Rhodopseudomonas boonkerdii: one gene and its partner. The protein of the gene in region 1 binds, or shares a complex with, the protein of each later gene. Links are inferred from orthologs where the notes say so. Each region holds a gene or a part of one and is shown in the gene's direction. Other genes may lie near its edges.

Evidence for each region.
Region 2: the proteins of E0H22_RS06555 (region 1) and tldD are in contact, whole or in part, in a solved structure (PDB 5NJ9), measured with the Escherichia coli proteins. The link is inferred for Rhodopseudomonas boonkerdii from one-to-one orthologs.

Annotation. Positions count from the first base shown.
Region 1 is NZ_CP036537.1:1,410,545-1,418,927, forward strand. Bases 30-2,872 are described here. They hold E0H22_RS06555 (TldD/PmbA family protein), read left to right. Parts: upstream 30-676; coding sequence 677-2,068; downstream 2,069-2,872. Other genes in these bases: E0H22_RS06550 (DUF6101 family protein), read right to left, coding at 30-402; E0H22_RS06560 (inositol monophosphatase family protein), read left to right, coding at 2,055-2,858. Outside these bases: more of E0H22_RS06550, read right to left, coding at 1-29; E0H22_RS06565 (DUF4170 domain-containing protein), read left to right, coding at 2,918-3,163; E0H22_RS06570 (lysophospholipid acyltransferase family protein), read left to right, coding at 3,160-3,885; E0H22_RS06575 (3-deoxy-D-manno-octulosonic acid transferase), read left to right, coding at 3,878-5,182; lpxK (tetraacyldisaccharide 4'-kinase), read left to right, coding at 5,175-6,182; E0H22_RS06585 (DUF2093 domain-containing protein), read right to left, coding at 6,223-6,441; E0H22_RS06590 (TadE/TadG family type IV pilus assembly protein), read right to left, coding at 6,602-7,927; xseA (exodeoxyribonuclease VII large subunit), read right to left, coding at 8,143-8,383.
Region 2 is NZ_CP036537.1:720,572-728,957, reverse strand. Bases 3,622-6,467 are described here. They hold tldD (metalloprotease TldD), read left to right. Parts: upstream 3,622-4,253; coding sequence 4,254-5,681; downstream 5,682-6,467. Other genes in these bases: E0H22_RS03365 (MmcQ/YjbR family DNA-binding protein), read left to right, coding at 6,466-6,467; lepB (signal peptidase I), read left to right, coding at 5,678-6,460; E0H22_RS03380 (PepSY-associated TM helix domain-containing protein), read right to left, coding at 3,622-3,951. Outside these bases: E0H22_RS03405 (invasion associated locus B family protein), read left to right, coding at 1-506; E0H22_RS03400 (TlpA family protein disulfide reductase), read right to left, coding at 524-1,156; E0H22_RS03395 (DsrE family protein), read right to left, coding at 1,201-1,722; E0H22_RS03390 (DoxX family protein), read right to left, coding at 1,799-2,185; E0H22_RS03385 (winged helix-turn-helix transcriptional regulator), read left to right, coding at 2,333-2,749; more of E0H22_RS03380, read right to left, coding at 2,767-3,621; more of E0H22_RS03365, read left to right, coding at 6,468-6,813; E0H22_RS03360 (DUF6644 family protein), read right to left, coding at 6,804-7,295; E0H22_RS03355 (DUF6152 family protein), read right to left, coding at 7,308-7,667; E0H22_RS03350 (PAN domain-containing protein), read right to left, coding at 7,703-8,263; E0H22_RS03345 (glutamate--cysteine ligase), read right to left, coding at 8,385-8,386. UniProt on the Escherichia coli protein: Metalloprotease involved in CcdA degradation. Suppresses the inhibitory activity of the carbon storage regulator (CsrA).

The DNA of each region.
Region 1 (8,383 bases):
CGGCTCGGCTGCTTTCTCTTCCGGCAATTGCGGAAGAGCGAAGATTTCGCTCCACATCGGCCAGGCCATCTCGATCTCCTCCATGTCCGAGCTCACGAGCAGCGGGATCGACAATGACGGGTCGCGATGCTTCAGCACGAGCATCTTGCCGTCGTCGAGACCGCGCAGCGCGACACCCATGAAATCGCTGACGCGCACATTGATTGCCATGCGCATGCCGCGGACGGCACGGTGCAGGACGACGCGCTCGCGATGCAGTTCGACACGCCGAATGCTGCCGTCGGCGCGGGTATCATGCGCTTCGAAACGAAGCGGTAGTGAGTGGGGATCGAGCCGCACGGTGCTGCTCGATCCCACGGTCGATGGTGAGGCCGAAGCCTCGGTTGCTGTTTGATGCCTCACGGCTTTTTATCTCCCCGCCGGAATTATGCTCCCGGTCGATGGGAGGAGCTTGCCAGAGGGCGCGCCGAATTAGCTTAAAAAGGCTGGTTAAGAGAATGCGACCTGGATCGCATGCTTGACGAATGCCAAACCGGAATGCTTGACGAGTTCTTGCCGCGGGTTTGAAAATTCGATTGAACCCGTGTGGCAAATGCTTGAAATCCCTGCAAAACAGGCACATCTGTAGAGCTTGGCCGCAGCCGCCCCGACGGGTTCAAATCCAGGGATATTGTTCGTGATCTCTTCACCAAACGCATCGTCCAGTCGATCCGACAATTCTGACCTGCTCGATCAATCCGCATTATCCAATCTGGCGCAACGCCTGGTCGAGGCAGCGAAGCGTGCAGGCGCCGATGCGGCCGATGCGGTCGCGGTGCGCGGTGTCTCGCATGGCGTCGAGGTGCGCGACGGCAAGGTCGAGGCTTCGGAGCGCTCCGAAGGCGACGACGTTGGGCTGCGCGTCTTTGTGGGGCAGCGTCAGGCCGTGATCTCCACCAATGACATGTCCGGCGATAATGCTGCGCAACTTGCGGAGCGCGCGGTGGCAATGGCGCGCGTCGCGCCCGACGATAAATATGTCGGCCTTGCCGATCCCGATCTGCTGGCGAAGACATTTCCCGATCTCGACGTGCTCGATCCCGTCGTGCCGTCGGTCGGCGAGCTCGAGCGTCGGGCCATCGAGGCGGAAGAAGCAGCGCTGGCAGTGAAGGGTGTCACCAAGTCCGGCGGCGCATCGGCCTCGACGGGTATCGGTGGCATGGTGCTGGTTACCTCGACCGGCTTCCATGGCTCCTATCTGCGTTCCAGCCATGGGGTGTCGATGACGGCGATCGTCGGCGACGGCACCAATATGGAACGTGACTACGATTTCTCCTCGGCACTGCATGCATCGGACCTCGCTTCGCCTGCCGCTGTCGGTAAGCTCGCGGGCGAGCGTACGGTTGCGCGTGCCAATCCGCGCAAGGTCGCGACTTGCAAGGTGCCGGTGGTCTATGATCCCCGCGTCTCGAATTCGCTGGTCGGTCATGTGATCGGTGCAGCGAATGGCGCGTCCGTGGCGCGCAAGACGACTTTCCTGAAGGACAGCCTCGGCCAGCAGTTATTCGGCAGCAAGATCCGCATCGTCGACGACCCGTTGCGCGTGCGCGGCCTGCGCTCGCAGAGTTTCGATGCCGAAGGTGTCGCCACAGTGAGGCGTGCGATCATTGACGAGGGTGTGCTGACCACATGGCTGCTCGATTGCGCCACAGCGCGCGAACTCGGACTACAGACGACGGGCCACGCCCATCGTGGCGTCTCGTCCTCGCCGTCGCCGGGGGCCTATAATCTGCATATGGAGGCCGGCGAGGTCTCGCCCGAAGATCTGATTGCCGACATCAAGGAAGGCTTTTACGTCACCGATCTCATCGGCTCCGGCGTCAATGGCGTCACCGGAGACTATAGCCGCGGTGCCGGCGGCTTCTGGATCGAGAATGGCAAGCTGACTTACGCGGTCAGCGAGATCACTATAGCCGGCCATCTGTTCGAGATGTTCAAGTCGTTGACCCCGGCCAATGACCTTACGTTCAAATACGGGGTCAACGCGCCAACCGTGCGCGTCGAGGGACTGACGATTGCCGGACGCTGATAAATCCGCACAATTGGCGCGCGATTTTGCGCTGATGGAGCAGACCGTTCGCGAGGCCGGCATGCTTGGTCTCACGATGTTCCGCACTGAATTGCGTAAATGGATCAAGGGCGAATCGTCGCCGGTCTCGGAAGCCGATATCGCGCTCAACGACCTGATCGAGAAGCGCCTGCGCGCCGCCACGCCGGATTATGGCTGGCTGTCGGAGGAAAGCGCCGATGACGACACCCGCCTCGACAAGCGGCTGACCTGGATCATCGATCCCATCGACGGCACCCGCAGCTATCTCGCCGGCCGTGAGGACTGGTGCGTTTGTGTCGCACTGGTCGAGCGTCATCGGCCCATCATGGCTGCGGTGTATGCACCGTCCACAGATGAATTTTTTCTGGCGGCGCGCGGGCAAGGCGCCACCTGTAATGGCCGGCCCGTCCAGGCCTCGTCGGGTGTCGCGCTCGATTTCTCCCGCGTCGCCGGCCCCAAGCCTCTGGTGGAGCGCTTGACCCACCCGCGCCAGGACCTGGCGTTGCATCCGCGGATCGGATCGCTGGCGTTGCGGCTGTGCTGGATTGCCAATGGGCGGCTGGATGCGGCCTTTGCCGGCGGGCAGAGCCGGGATTGGGATCTGGCGGCTGCGGATTTGATCGTGCATGAAGCGAATGGTAGAATGAGCGAGCTTTCGGGCGATCTCATCCAATACAATCGCCTGGACGTCACGCATGGGTTGCTGGTAGCAGCGGGGGCCGATCGTCATGCCCATATCGTTGAGCAGTTCCGGGCCAACCGGGCATAACCAGCCGCACCTCCTTTTTCTGCAAAACTGATCGCAGCCGGCCGCTGCAGGAAGAACCTATGTCCGACACACCACAGCAACTGCTTCATCTGGTCATCGGTGGCGAGCTCACGGATCTGAAGGGTATTACCTTCAAGGATCTCGACAAGGTCGATATCGTCGGCGTGTACCCCAACTACGCGTCGGCGCTGGTCGCCTGGAAAGCCAAGGCGCAGTCCACGGTCGACAACGCTCACATGCGCTACTTCATCGTCCATCTCCATCGGCTGCTCGATCCGGGCCAGGACGCAAAGCCCACCACTTGAAACGTCTGCTGCGAAACACGCTGCGCAGCAGCTGGGTACAACGCGCCGCGGGATTTCTCGCGGCCGAATTTTTGCGCCTTGTGTGGAAGACGAACAAGTTCACTTTCGACCCCGTCGACGTCTATGACATCGTCGAGCCGCAGATGCCGGTTATCCTGGCGTTCTGGCATGGTCAGCATCTGATGACGCCGTTCATCAAGCAGAAGGACTACCGCGGCGCGGTGCTGATCTCGAAGCATCGCGACGGCGAGTTCAATGCGTTGGCCGCAGAACGGCTCGGCATCGCCACCGTGCGCGGTTCGGGCGATCATGGCGGCGCATTTCATCGCAAGGGCGGTGTCGGCGCCTTTAAGGAAATGGTGCGGGTCCTGGAAAGCGGCGTCAACATGGCGCTCACCGCGGATGTACCGAAGCGCGCGCGTGTCGCCGGTCTCGGCATCATCATGCTGGCGCGCGAGAGCGGGCGGCCGATCATGCCCTTTGCGATGGCGACCAGCCGCTTCTATCAATTCAACAACTGGGATCGCACCACCATCAATCTGCCGTTCGGTCGCGGCGTTCTCGTCGGCGGAGAGCCGATCGAGGTGCCGCCGGATGCCGACGGCGCTGTCATGGAAGAGCTGCGTCGGCGGCTCGAAGCAACGCTGAACGACGCCACGCAGCGCGCCTATGAGGCTGTCGGTCGGCCCGATGGCAATCGCCATGGAACGCGCCATGGCTGACGCTCTGCCGATCACGCTGCGCGCCTATCGCAGCCTGTCGGCGTCGCTGACGCCGATGATGCCGCTGTTGATCAACCGACGCTTGCGAAATGGCAAGGAGGACCCCGAGCGGATCGACGAACGCCGCGGCATCTCAGCGATCGAACGGCCGTCCGGGCCCTTGGTCTGGGTGCACGGTGCGAGCGTCGGCGAAGTGCTGGCCGCTGCGGCATTGATCGAACGTCTGCGCGCCTCGAAGGTGCGCATCCTTCTTACATCGGGCACGGTGACATCGGCCGGTATCATCGCCAAGCGATTCCCGCCGGATATCATCCATCAATACATTCCCTACGACTCGCCCCGCTATGTCGCGCGTTTCCTCGATCACTGGCATCCGAGTCTGGCGTTGTTCATCGAGAGCGACCTCTGGCCGAACATGATCCTGTCCGCCGCGAAACGGCGGCTTCCCATGGCGCTGATCAACGCACGGATGTCACAGCGCTCGTTTCCGCGCTGGCAGCGGATGTCGAAGACCATCGCGGCCTTGCTCGGCCGTTTCGAGATGTGTCTCGCCCAATCCGATACCGACGCCGAACGCTTCGACGCCCTGGGGGCCCGCAGCGTGCTCGTGACCGGCAATCTGAAATTCGACGTTCAGGCGCCGCCCGGCGATGCCGCCAAACTCGATGCGTTGAAAGGGGCAACCCACGGGCGTCCGATCGTCGTCGCGTCATCCACGCATCCCGGCGAAGAGGAGATCATCCTCGAAACGCATAAGGCGCTGACGAATTTCTTTCCGTCATTGCTCACCGTGATCGTGCCGCGCCATGCCCACCGTGGCGGAGCCATTGCAGATATGGTCGTTGCGGCCGGCAGCCGTGTGGCGCTGCGGTCGCGTGCGGATCTGCCCGGCGCGGATACGGATATCTATGTCGCCGACACCATGGGCGAGCTCGGGGTGTTCTATCGCCTCACGCCGGTGGTCTTCATGGGCGGCTCGCTGGTGCCGCACGGTGGGCAGAATCCGATCGAGCCGGCCAAGCTTGGCGCGTCCATCGTTCACGGGCCGCATGTGTTCAACTTTACGGACGTCTATGATGCGCTCGATCGGGCCGGTGGCGCGCGGCAGGCGAATTCGTCCGAACAACTCGTCAAGCAGCTGGGCCAGATGCTCGGCGACGTCGCTGCGCGCGATGCGGCGATCGATGCCGCGAAGCAGGTCGTTGCGCGCCTTGGCGGCGCGCTGGACCGCACGCTCTATGCGCTGGAACCCTATCTGATGCAGCTTCGCTTCGAGATGTGGGGGCATCATGCGTGAACCGGCGTTCTGGCAGCAGCGGAACAGCTTGCTGTCGCGCCTGTTGATGCCGCTCGGTGCCGTCTATGGCGAGATCGCCGCCTCGCGCATGATGCAGCAGGGGACGGTGGCCGGCATCCCCGTGATTTGCGTCGGGAATTATCACACCGGAGGTGCAGGCAAGACGCCCACCTCATTGGCCTTGGTAAAATTGCTGCGCGAACTCGGCGAGACACCGGTGGTGCTCAGCCGCGGTCATGGTGGCAGACTGCGCGGGCCGGTGAAGGTTGAGCCGGGTCGTCACAGCGCTGCCGATATCGGCGATGAGCCTCTTATGATGGCCCGCGAGGTGACAGTGGTTGTCGCGCGGGATCGCGTGAATGGCGCAGCGCTGGCGCGCTCCACCGGCGCCAGCGTGATCGTGATGGACGATGGTTTTCAGAATCCGGCGCTGGCGAAGGATTTGTCGCTCATCGTGATCGACGGCAATCGCGGTCTCGGCAACGGTCGCATATTTCCCGCCGGTCCGCTGCGTGCGCCATTGGATCGTCAGCTCGCTCGCACGGACGGCCTTGTGGTGATCGGCGATGGCGTCGCTGCTGCCGGCGTTGCCGCGATGATCCATGGCCGTGGCGGCAAGGTGTTTACGGCCCGGCTGAAGCCGGCGGCTGTGTCGATGCAGGGGCTGCAGGGCAAGCGCGTGCTCGCTTTTGCGGGGATCGGTGATCCCGACCGCTTTTTTCGCACCCTGAAGAACGCCGGTGTCGATGTCGCAGTGAAAAAGGCGTTCGCCGATCACCATCCATATACGTCTGCCGAGATCGAGGCACTGGTCGTGCAGGCCCGCAGCGAAGGGCTGACGCTGGTGACGACGGAGAAGGATCTGGTGAAGCTGCGCGGCATCTCCGCGGCAGCGGAGATCGTCGGTTTTCCCGTTGTCCTCGATGTCGAGGACAAAGAGGGGCTACGCAATTTCGTTCGCGAAGGGCTCAATCGCGCACGAGCCGGGACGAGGCGATAAAGCGTAAGGCGGATAAGCGAAGCGTAATCCGCCTTGCGGACTACTTCACCTGCTCCGGATAATGTCGCTTCAGCACCGCCGTGTGCGTCGCATAGGCCTCCTGCCGGTCGACGCTCCAATATTTCAGTTCATCCAGCGGGATGCGTTCGCCCGAAACGGCGCAGGTCACATATGTGCCCGGTGCGACGACGCGAAAATCGCCGTCGAGATATTGCAGCTTGGCTTCGCCGTGGCCGGATGGCCCGAATTTGTTGAGCACGGCTGGTCTCCTGGAATGCTCTGCCCGGGTGCCCGCAGGCGGATCGATGGTTCTTCACCATAGATAGGGCTTTCGCGGCGCGAATGAAAGCGCCGGGGAAGCCGACCTTGTACCGCTGATCTGGTCGGCGGGCCAGCAGCCGCCGGCCGCAGATCATGCTTCAGCGGCTGATCCGCGCGTCCGCGACGGCTCGCTGGAACAGTGCGGTCATAGCCTCGGAAATACCTTGGGTCGGGCTGACCTCGAAATAGAAGCCCGGCGACGCACATGATTGCATATTGGTTGCGATTTCGCTGTTCGTGGACGGTCCGAAGGGACCTTTGTTGAACGGTGCGATCCACGTATTGTACCAGGCGTTGGTCGGTAGATCGAGATAGGTCGTGTAAAGGACCGCGATCTTGACGCCACGATTCTTGATCGCGGTGCAGAGCGATGGATCGAGCGGGGACTGGCACCGCCCGCCGGTGGTCTTCTTCAGGCATCCGGATGGATTGTACTCATCGGCCACGCCGTCCGAGACGAAGAAAAGATACTTGGCAGGCGCGTTCGCTGTTCCGTTTCCGGTATTTGCGATCGCCTTGTCGATCGCCGGAATGACGGACGAAAACTGCGTATCCTGATCGTTATTGTCGTTTTGGCCATTGACGGACATCAGATCGATCGCTCCTGCCGCAGTTTTCGCGCTCGACAGGCTCGAGGACAGGCTGAACAGCGGCCGAAGGCTTGCAGTCGCAGCGCTGCCGCCGAAATCGTAGATCGCGACCCTGAACTGGTTGGGATAGGTCTGGGTCGCAGCCGCGGTATCCATCAGGCTTTGAGTGGCAGACCGCAGCACATCGATACGCGTGGTGACGCCAAGCTTTTTGGCGAGCAGGTAATAGTTCGACTTGTTCGCGGTGTCATGGCAGGCAAATGCGCATTTGTCGGATGTGTTGTTGACCATCATCGCGACGTCCGCGGGCGTTGCTCCGACACCCATCGACGGCGAATTGTCGAGCAGAAGGTAGAAGTCGATGAATTGGGGCATCGTGGCCGTGGCGGTCGCGACGCCGGTGACGGTCAGTTTCGGAAAGCCGATGATGGAAGTGAACGTTGTCGGGACGTCAGCCGAAAACTGCATGCTGGACGTCACGATACCATTGGTTCTCGATACTTTGGCAGTTACGCTATTGATCGTGTAGCCGCTCATGCTCGCGGTATTGGCGTAGAAATAGTTGATCGCCGTGGTCGAGCCGCCGGGAACGTCGCCATCAGCGGACATCGAGCCGGCTGTGGCAAATGCTGTCGATTTCTGAACGATCGCACCGATGGCGGCAGAATCGAGCGCGCCCTGCAGCTTGGAGCGGATCATTGCAGCGCGACCGTGATCGATGGCCCCGCCCATGAACGATAGGAGCGGTACGGAGGCCAGCGCGAAGATAACAGCGACGTTCCCCTGGCGATCCCTGACGTAGGAATTAAAGTTAAATCGAAAATTCCTAAACATGAAAATGTGTGCTCGTTCTGAGTACGGACGGGCAGATGAGTACCTATGGAAAATCAACTAAAGGTTATGAAAGGCGATACGAATCGAAATAACGGTGCCAGCGGTATTTCGGTGGCGTCCGGTCAGATGAACGGTCGGCATCCTGGCGGATGCGCATGTTCAAGAGGCCAAAAGAAGCGCGTCCGGGACACGATGCCATCAAAGCAGAAGCTGCTCTAGAACAGATCGCCCTGGTCAATCTTGGCAGTGCGCTTCGATGTTTTAGGTTTCGGGGCAGCTGATCTCTCTGCGCGCGGCGATGCCGGCGCTGCACCGTCGGCCGTCACATCGATGCGGCCATCGGCAAATTCAATGTTCAATCGTGCGCCGGCATTGACACCCGCCATTTCGTGCACGGCGGTTCCGTTCTCGTCGCGCACCAGCGCGAAGCCGCGGGCGAGGACGCTGCGATAGGAG
Region 2 (8,386 bases), 690 kb from region 1 along the record:
CCTCCAGTTGGCGCCGCCTCACGCTCGGTTTTCTGACATTTGCAGCCTTGCTGGCGCTACCCGCGGCCGCCAGCGCCCAGGGCGCTGTCAAATCGACCCATGGTGACTGGCAGATTCGCTGCGATACCCCGCCCGGCGCCCAGGCCGAACAATGCGCCCTGATCCAGAGTGTGGTGGCCGAAGACCGCTCCAATGCCGGCCTCACGGTGATCGTGCTGAAGACCGCCGACCAGAAGAGCAAGCTGATGCGCGTGGTCGCGCCGCTCGGCGTGCTGCTGCCGTCCGGTCTCGGTCTCAAGCTCGACAATCAGGATGTCGGCCGCGCCGGCTTCGTGCGCTGCTTGCCCAACGGCTGTGTTGCGGAAGTTGTGATGGACGACAAGCTACTCGGCCAGTTGCGCACCGCCAAGACCGCAACCTTCATCATCTTCGAGACGCCGGAAGAGGGCATTGGCTTCCCGCTCAGCCTGAACGGTCTTGGCGAAGGCTACGACAAGCTCCCGTAGGCCCTTAAGCCAACACATTAGCCGGAACGACGCCCCCGGTAATAGTCGAGCAATCGCCGGGCGTCGTCAGACGTCCAGTCGGCCTCTCCGGCAAGATAGCCTTCGACCTGCCCCGTCGTTCCGATCAGGTATGTGATCGGCATTGCGTAGAGGCTGAACGGCGTATCCGGACCGGCAACCTCGCCGGCGCGCGCGACCAGTCCACCGGGATCGGTGCCGACGTCGAGGTGTCTCAGCTTCAACTTGCGCACGAACAAAGCCACATCCGCGCGATCGGTGGCAATCGCGATCACCTGCAGATTGGCTGATCTCTCGATCTCCTGCAGCCGATCAAGAATCGGCAGCTCGATCTTGCAGGCCGCACACCATGTCGCCCAGAAATTGACCAGCACGAGCTTTCCTGGAAACGCAGTCAGATGGATCGACTTGCCGTCCAGGCGTGGCACCGCAACGGACGGAATCGGCCGCGCCCCTCGGATGATGGTGAACTGATGCCGGGCAGTGCCAAAAGGCGGCGGGCCATCGGGTCGCGCAACTGCATCAGTCCGCCCCGCAACCGATGCGGCCGCGCTGGCCAGCGCCCCTTTGAGCAGCGCACGTCGCGAGATCGGCGAGCGAACAACACTCCGTCCGCGGTGATGTGATGTCACGGTCCATCCTCCGATAGGCATAAAAGGGATGGCCAGGGTGTCGCTCAGGATCGGATATAGGACCAACCGGCTTCTTGTAACTCGATGATCCGTCCAGGGCCACTCGGGACCAACTGGACATTGTCGATAAACGAAATCGGATGGCCCTCGCCTCGCTCCATACCGAGCTTGGTCGCTTCGCAAACAACAAAACGAATGTCCGGGGTGAGACCCTGAACAACTTTCAACAGCTCCTTCACCGGCGACGTATCCACTCTGAACATGTGAATGCCGGCATTGTAGGCGACGATTTCAATCGAGAAATCCTGCTTCGTTTCCCGGTAGTGTTTCGGCAGGTTCAGCGACGTCGAAATCACCGCGCGCATGACGGTCGGGTCGTCGGTGTTGATCTGCAAGACGAGACGATGTGCTTTGGTTGGCGCAGGTTTCGCTTCTGACTCTCGCGGCTTGGAAACGGCGTCCCCCGCATCCGTCAAAGCCAGCGTGACGAACAACGGCACCGCAAATGCCAGAGCAAACATCACCGCAGCCCAAACCTTGCGACTGTAATTCGGCATCGACACCATCACCTGCACCCGAAGATACTGAAACGCCCTGCCTCTCCAACGGCCATTCGTGGACAACCGGGAGAGCAATCGGGATTTATGACCTGAGGATCGTGCTGCGCTTGGCGTAAGCCACGATCACGCTCAGGACGAGCAGCACGATTGCCGGAATCGCCGAGCCGCCAATGACAAATAGATGCGTAAAAACCGCACCGATCATGATGCAGCACAAGAGGACAGCACCAAACACGACTGTTGACGGGATGATGATCAGGGCTGCTCCGGCGACTTCCAGACCGCCGGTCAGATAGCGGAACCATTGTCCAAGGCCGATATGCTCGAACTCCGCGACGAGCATCGGCACGCCGTAGATCTTGGCTGCGCCTGCAGCCACGAAGACGAGAGCGAGCAAGGTCCTGGCGGTCCAGAGACCGATGGAACTCCAGCGCCGCGGCGCTGACGAAATGACGGACAGCGATGACATGGCAACTCCGAAATTGATCGAACGATTTCGGCAGCGCGGCCGGTTGCAAGGTCTGAGTCAGATCCGCGATGCGCTTTCGAAAGGCAAATTTCGGCCGTAAGATGAAAAAGACAAGTAGAATGCTTTTTCTGGGATAGTATGAAAAACATGACTAATTGGAAAACAGACGATACTCAGCTCCCCGAATGTCAGCAGGGCCGGGCGATAGAAGATTTCCATCGGGCGTTGGGGATGATTACCGGCAAGTGGAAGGGTGAGATTCTCTGGCAACTCGTTCAGCGCAAGCATCGTTTTGGCGAACTGCTCCGAGCGATTCCCGGCGTCACCCAGCACATGCTGACGACACAGTTGCGTGACCTCGAGGCGAACGGACTCGTCAAACGCACGGCGTATCCCGAGATTCCTCCGAGAGTGGAGTACGAAATCACGGAAGCGGCGAGAGCGCTAAGGCCGGTCTATGACGAGCTGTTCCGATGGTCTCAGGCCCATTTCTCCACGCTGCGTGCCCTATCCACGACCTTGCCCGACTCGGACGAGCGCACACCCCCTGGGGCTCACCCTTAATCCGCCGGCCGTGCATCTCACTCCCCCGGCACCAGCCCGATCGCGTGACGACGCTTGGATTTCGACGCCGCGCGCAGCCGTCGGCGCGAGAGATACAGGATGAAGCCGGTGACGGTGAACAGCGGCATCAGCGCAGCCGCGACCATGAACAGGATACGGCCGACCAATCCGAATGCCGCGCCGGTGTGGATCTGTAAAACCCTCTGCAGGATGCTGTCGCCGACCGACTTGTCGGCATAGCGCTCGGCGGCAACGACACGGCCGGTGGCGCCATCGATGCGGAAATCGTCGCGGGCGACATCGTGCGGCGCATCCTTCGCCAGCGACCGCAGGCGCACGGGGCCTGGCCCGTTCGGCACTTGCAGATAGACATTGGCGTACTGGTTGCCTTGGTCAGCGAGGAAAGTGGCCCAGGCACGATCCAGCAACGGCGCAGCCGCGCTCTCGGCTGCATCACCGGCCTTTGCACCACCCTTGGCCTTCGCAGGCGCCTTGGCAACGGCGGGGGGCTTGCTTGACAGCAGCCACATGGCGCTGGCGCGGTACCAGTCGAACGACCACCATAGGCCTGTGAGGATCACGATCACGTAGATCGGAAACACCCAGGTGCCCACGACGCTGTGCAGCGACCAGTGAAAGGCGCGGCCGGACATCGCCAAATTCGGCTTCAACCACATCTTGATGCTGCGCACACGGCGCGGCCAGCGCAGCACCATGCCGGAGATCAGCAACACCAGCAGGCCGATGGCCGAAACGCCGGTGATCAGGCGGCCGTAGCCGTTGCCATTGCCGGGCAGCAGCAGGAAGCGGTGCAGGTTGCGCAGCGTGGCGAAAAAGCCCTCGCCGCTCACCGACGCGACGATCCGGCCATCATAGGGATCGACAAAAACGGAGGAGCGCTCGCCGTTCTCATTGCGCGCAAAGCGCACGCGCACCGTGGTGCCGGGCTCGCTGGACAGCATCATCAACTGCACCTTGCCGGCGCCGGGCTGGCCTTGCAGCCGCGCGACGATCCCGTCCGGCGTCAGCACGGGCGCCGATCGCAGCTCAACCCTGGTGACATCGCGATTGAGCACGGCCACGATCTCGTCCTCGAAAGACAACATCGCGCCGGTCAAGCCCATCACAGCGAGCACCAGCGCAATTGTGAGGCCGATGAGAGAGTGGGCCTGCAGGACGGCGGATTTGAAGGGGGAGGCCATAGGGCGGCGAGATACGGAGCTGGAGGACGAACTGCGTCGGGTCTCAGCGCCCGCTGCGGCATCGGGCCCACGCTTACCGTACCGCCACAACGCGAACCACAGCCGCAGTTTGTAATCTCTCCAAACTGGAACCGGAGCGCTGTCCGCCTGCCTCTCCCAATTTGTAACCCGGTACCTATCTTCCTATGCGAACCCATGTATCGTTTGAGATTACGCCAATGTAAGGCGACCCGACCTCGGGTTACCGTTACAAGGTGAAACCGCCTTCCGGTGCAGCAATGCCCCGCCGTATTGGAGCCTGCATGATCAGCCTCGTGACCACTTCCCTGCTCGACCGCGCCAATCTCGACCGCGACGACGTCCGCCGCGAATTGCTGCGGGGGCTGCAGGGAGCCGACGATGGCGAGCTGTTTCTCGAATACAGCCAGAGCGAGGCACTCGGTTTCGATAACGGCCGGCTGAAGCAGGCGACCTATGACACCGCGCAAGGTTTTGGCCTTCGCGCGGTGAAGGACGACGCGGTCGGCTATGCGCATTCCTCGGATGTTTCGATAGCGGCGCTGGTTCGTGCGGCCGACGCGGTCAATGCGGTGCGCGGCGGCTATCACGGCACCTTCGCCGCGGCGCCTTCCCACACCAATGTGAAGCTCTACAACGACGACAATCCGCTCGATGCGCCGGGCTTCGAAACCAAGGTGAAGCTGCTCGCCGAGATCGACGCCTATGTGCGCGACAAGGACCCGCGCGTGCGCCAGGTCTCCGTCTCGCTCGGTGCGTCATGGCAAGTGGTGGAGATTATTCGTCCGGACGGCGAAAGCTATCGCGACATCCGCCCGCTGGTGCGGGTGAACATCACCGTGGTCGCCGGTCAGGGCGACCGGCAGGAAAGTGGCAGCAAGGGCTATGGCGGCCGTGAGGGCTATGCCCGCTTCATCGAAAGCGCGAACTGGCGCGCGGCGGCGGACGGCGCGCTGCGCGAGGCGCTGGTCAATCTCGAATCCATCCCTGCCCCCGCGGGCGAAATGGACGTGGTGCTCGGGCCCGGCTGGCCCGGCGTGATGCTGCATGAGGCCGTCGGCCACGGGCTCGAAGGCGACTTCAACCGCAAGAAGACCTCGGCCTTTGCCGGCCTGCTCGGTCAGCAAGTCGCTGCCAAGGGCGTCACCGTCGTGGACGACGGCACCATCTCGTCGCGCCGCGGCTCGCTCTCCATCGACGACGAGGGCACGCCGACAAACCGCACCGTGCTGATCGAGGACGGCATCCTCGTCGGCTATATGCAGGATCGCCAGAACGCGCGCCTGATGGGCATGAAGCCCACCGGCAACGGCCGCCGGCAGGGTTATGCCCATGTGCCGATGCCACGCATGACCAACACCTACATGCTGGCCGGCCAGCGCGATCCTGCGGAGATTCTGGCGTCGGTGAAGAACGGTATCTATGCCGTGAACTTCGGCGGCGGTCAGGTCGACATCACCTCCGGCAAGTATGTTTTCCAATGCACCGAGGCCTATAAGATCGAGAACGGCAAGATCGGCGCACCGCTGAAGGGTGCGATGATGATCGGCAACGGCCCCACCGACCTGCACCGCATCAGCATGATCGGCAACGACCTCGCCCTTGATGACGGCATCGGCACGTGCGGCAAGCACGGCCAGGGCGTGCCGGTGGGGGTCGGCCAGCCGACGCTGCGCATGGACAAGGTGACGATCGGAGGAACGGGCTCGTGAGCACCGAAACGGAGACGCAGGCAGCAACGCTGCCTTCGACGGCCAAACGCTGGGGCAGCCAGCTCGCGCAGGTCGCCGCCATTGTCGGCATCGTGTTCCTCGGCAAGGGCGCGCTGGCCGAGCCGTTCTATGTCCCATCCGCATCGATGGAACCAACGCTGCTGATCGGCGATGCGCTTCTGGCGACGAAATTTCCCTACGGCTATTCCACCGCTTCACTGCCGATCCATGTCGCCTTTCCCGAGACCGGCCGCGTGTTCGCCTCGACGCCGAAGCGTGGCGATGTCGTGGTGTTTCGCTGGCCCGGCGATCGTTCACAGGTCTGGGTCAAGCGCGTGATCGGCCTGCCCGGCGATCATGTGGAGCTGCGCGGCGGCCAGGTGTGGATCAACGGCAAGGCTGCGGCAGTCCGGCCCGACGGCATCGGCGCTGCCGAAGATGACAGCGGTGGCTCCGAGCCGGCGCAGCGCTATGTGGAGACGCTGCCCGGCGGCGTCGCGCATCCGATCTTCAAGCTGCGGAGCAATGGCCGGCTCGACAACACGCCCGACGTCACCGTGCCGCCCGGCCATCTGTTCGTGATGGGTGACAATCGCGACAACTCCGCCGACAGCCGTGTACCGGTCAATCAGGGCGGGGTCGGCCTGCTGCCGATGGACAATCTCGTCGGTCGCGTCGATGCCATCGTCGGCTCGTGGGACCTCGGTGTGCGCAGCCAGCCGATGACGAGCTGGTGGTCCGGCCTCCGCTTCGCGCGGTTCTTCACCGGCGTGCATTGAACGCAATGACCTTCGACGATGTCCGTGCAATCGCGCTGACATGGCCCGAGGTCGCGGATGGCACATCCTACGGCACCCCTGCGCTTAAGGTGCGGAAAAAGCTGCTCGCGCGCCTGAAGGAAGACGGTGAGACGCTGGTGATGCCCGGCGTGCCCCCCGAGGAGCGCGAGATGCTGGTCGCTCGCCAGCCAAAAGTCTTTTCTTTCACCGACCACTATCGCGACTATCCGATCGTATTGATCAGCCTTTCCAAAGCCACGCACGCGCACGTCGAACCGCTGTTGCGGCGACAGTGGCTGGCGCTGGCCTCGAAGACGGCACGCAAAGCCTGCGATACAGGCGATCAGAAATAAGCGATGGCGCGACCGCAGATCGCGACACTGAGCCAGATCGTCAGAGACGCCAATGCACCTTGCCGCGCACCGGCAGGCATCGGCACTAGCGGCGGCAACCCCGCGACTTTCGGCATGATGGTCCGCTCGACCCAGAGGACGTTGAGCAAACCGAGGACAATCAGCCCGACCTTGATCTGAAATACACGATTGAGCACGACATGGCTGGCTTCGGCGGTGAATAGCACGAGGCCGGTGACGATCAGGCCAACAAAGGCAGCGACCGCGAGCTGCCGCGCTTTGCGCAGCAACGGGCCCGGTGCTGTCGCTGACAGTCCGCCTGCGAGACGGGTATCCATCACCGCAATGGCGCCGGCGAAGCACAGCAGCGCGACGATGTGGCCGACATTGGCGACCATATAGAGCCAGCGCGACTGCCAGATCATGGCGCCTACGGCCGAGGCCTCGATCGCTACGAACAATGCGGGAGCGGCTTCCGTCATCGGACGACGCCGCTAACGGAGTTCGTAGGTCTTGCCGTCAACCGTGATGCGCTCGGCGCGCATCTCATCCTTCTCGACCGTGGATGGATAGCCATAGGCGGACGCCGTCTTGCCAACGGCGACCACATCAGCCGAAGCGCCTCGCGATGTCATGCGGGAGGTCGGCGCCAACGTCACGGTCCAGGACTTGTCGCTGCCCTTGATGACGACGGTGGCATGCGGGTTTTCAAACTTCAGGCTTTCGATGGGGCCGGTCACCGTGACCGGCTTCGCGGCGTCGTAACTGCCCCAGCCGTGATGGGCGACGGCTGCAGCCGTGGTGAGAGCAATCAGGAACATGCCGCCAATCGCAGTGCGAAGAATACGCGTCATCTGTCAGCTCCATTGCTGGCGAGTGTCGTTTGGCTTCACCTGACAACGCCCGAGACGAAACCCGGTTTACGCCGTGGCGGCTTAATGTCGTTTTTCAGGAAACAGCGTGCACTCTTGCCGGCATAGCCGGGCCGCGCAAACGTCCAGGCGCGACATTTGTTGTCGCCCTCGCAGGCATCGCGGCAGACATCGCCGCGCTCGGCCTTGTCGTCGTTCTTCACCTCGAAGGAGCGATAGTCGCCGCCATAGCGATCGGTCGAGATTTCAACCGGCCCGCTCCGCGGCTCGATCACGCCGGCACCACGTACGCCTGAGACACAGCAATAGCTCTGGATGCGCGGAGGCACCTTGTCCTTGAGCCAGCACACGGCATTTTCCGAATTGTCACTGGGATAGTTGAAGCTCCAGGCCCGGCACTTCCTGTCGCGCTCGCAGATCAGCGCACATTCGGCCGGATCGCCTGACAGCGACACCGAGCGTTGATAGTCGTTGCCTGGCCGGTCGAAATTGGTTTGCGCCTGCACGGGCGCGGATGCCGCCAGCACCAGCATGGCAAGCGCGACCAGACATGCTCCGAACAGGCGGCTCCTCAACATGCAATCGGGTTTCCAGCTGGCTGCAAGACGGGATCGACGAACCGGCATTGGAACGCTTGCCACCTGTACGCCCGATGAACGAATTGACAGAAATCGCCCATCCAACTCACAAGCGCTTGAGCT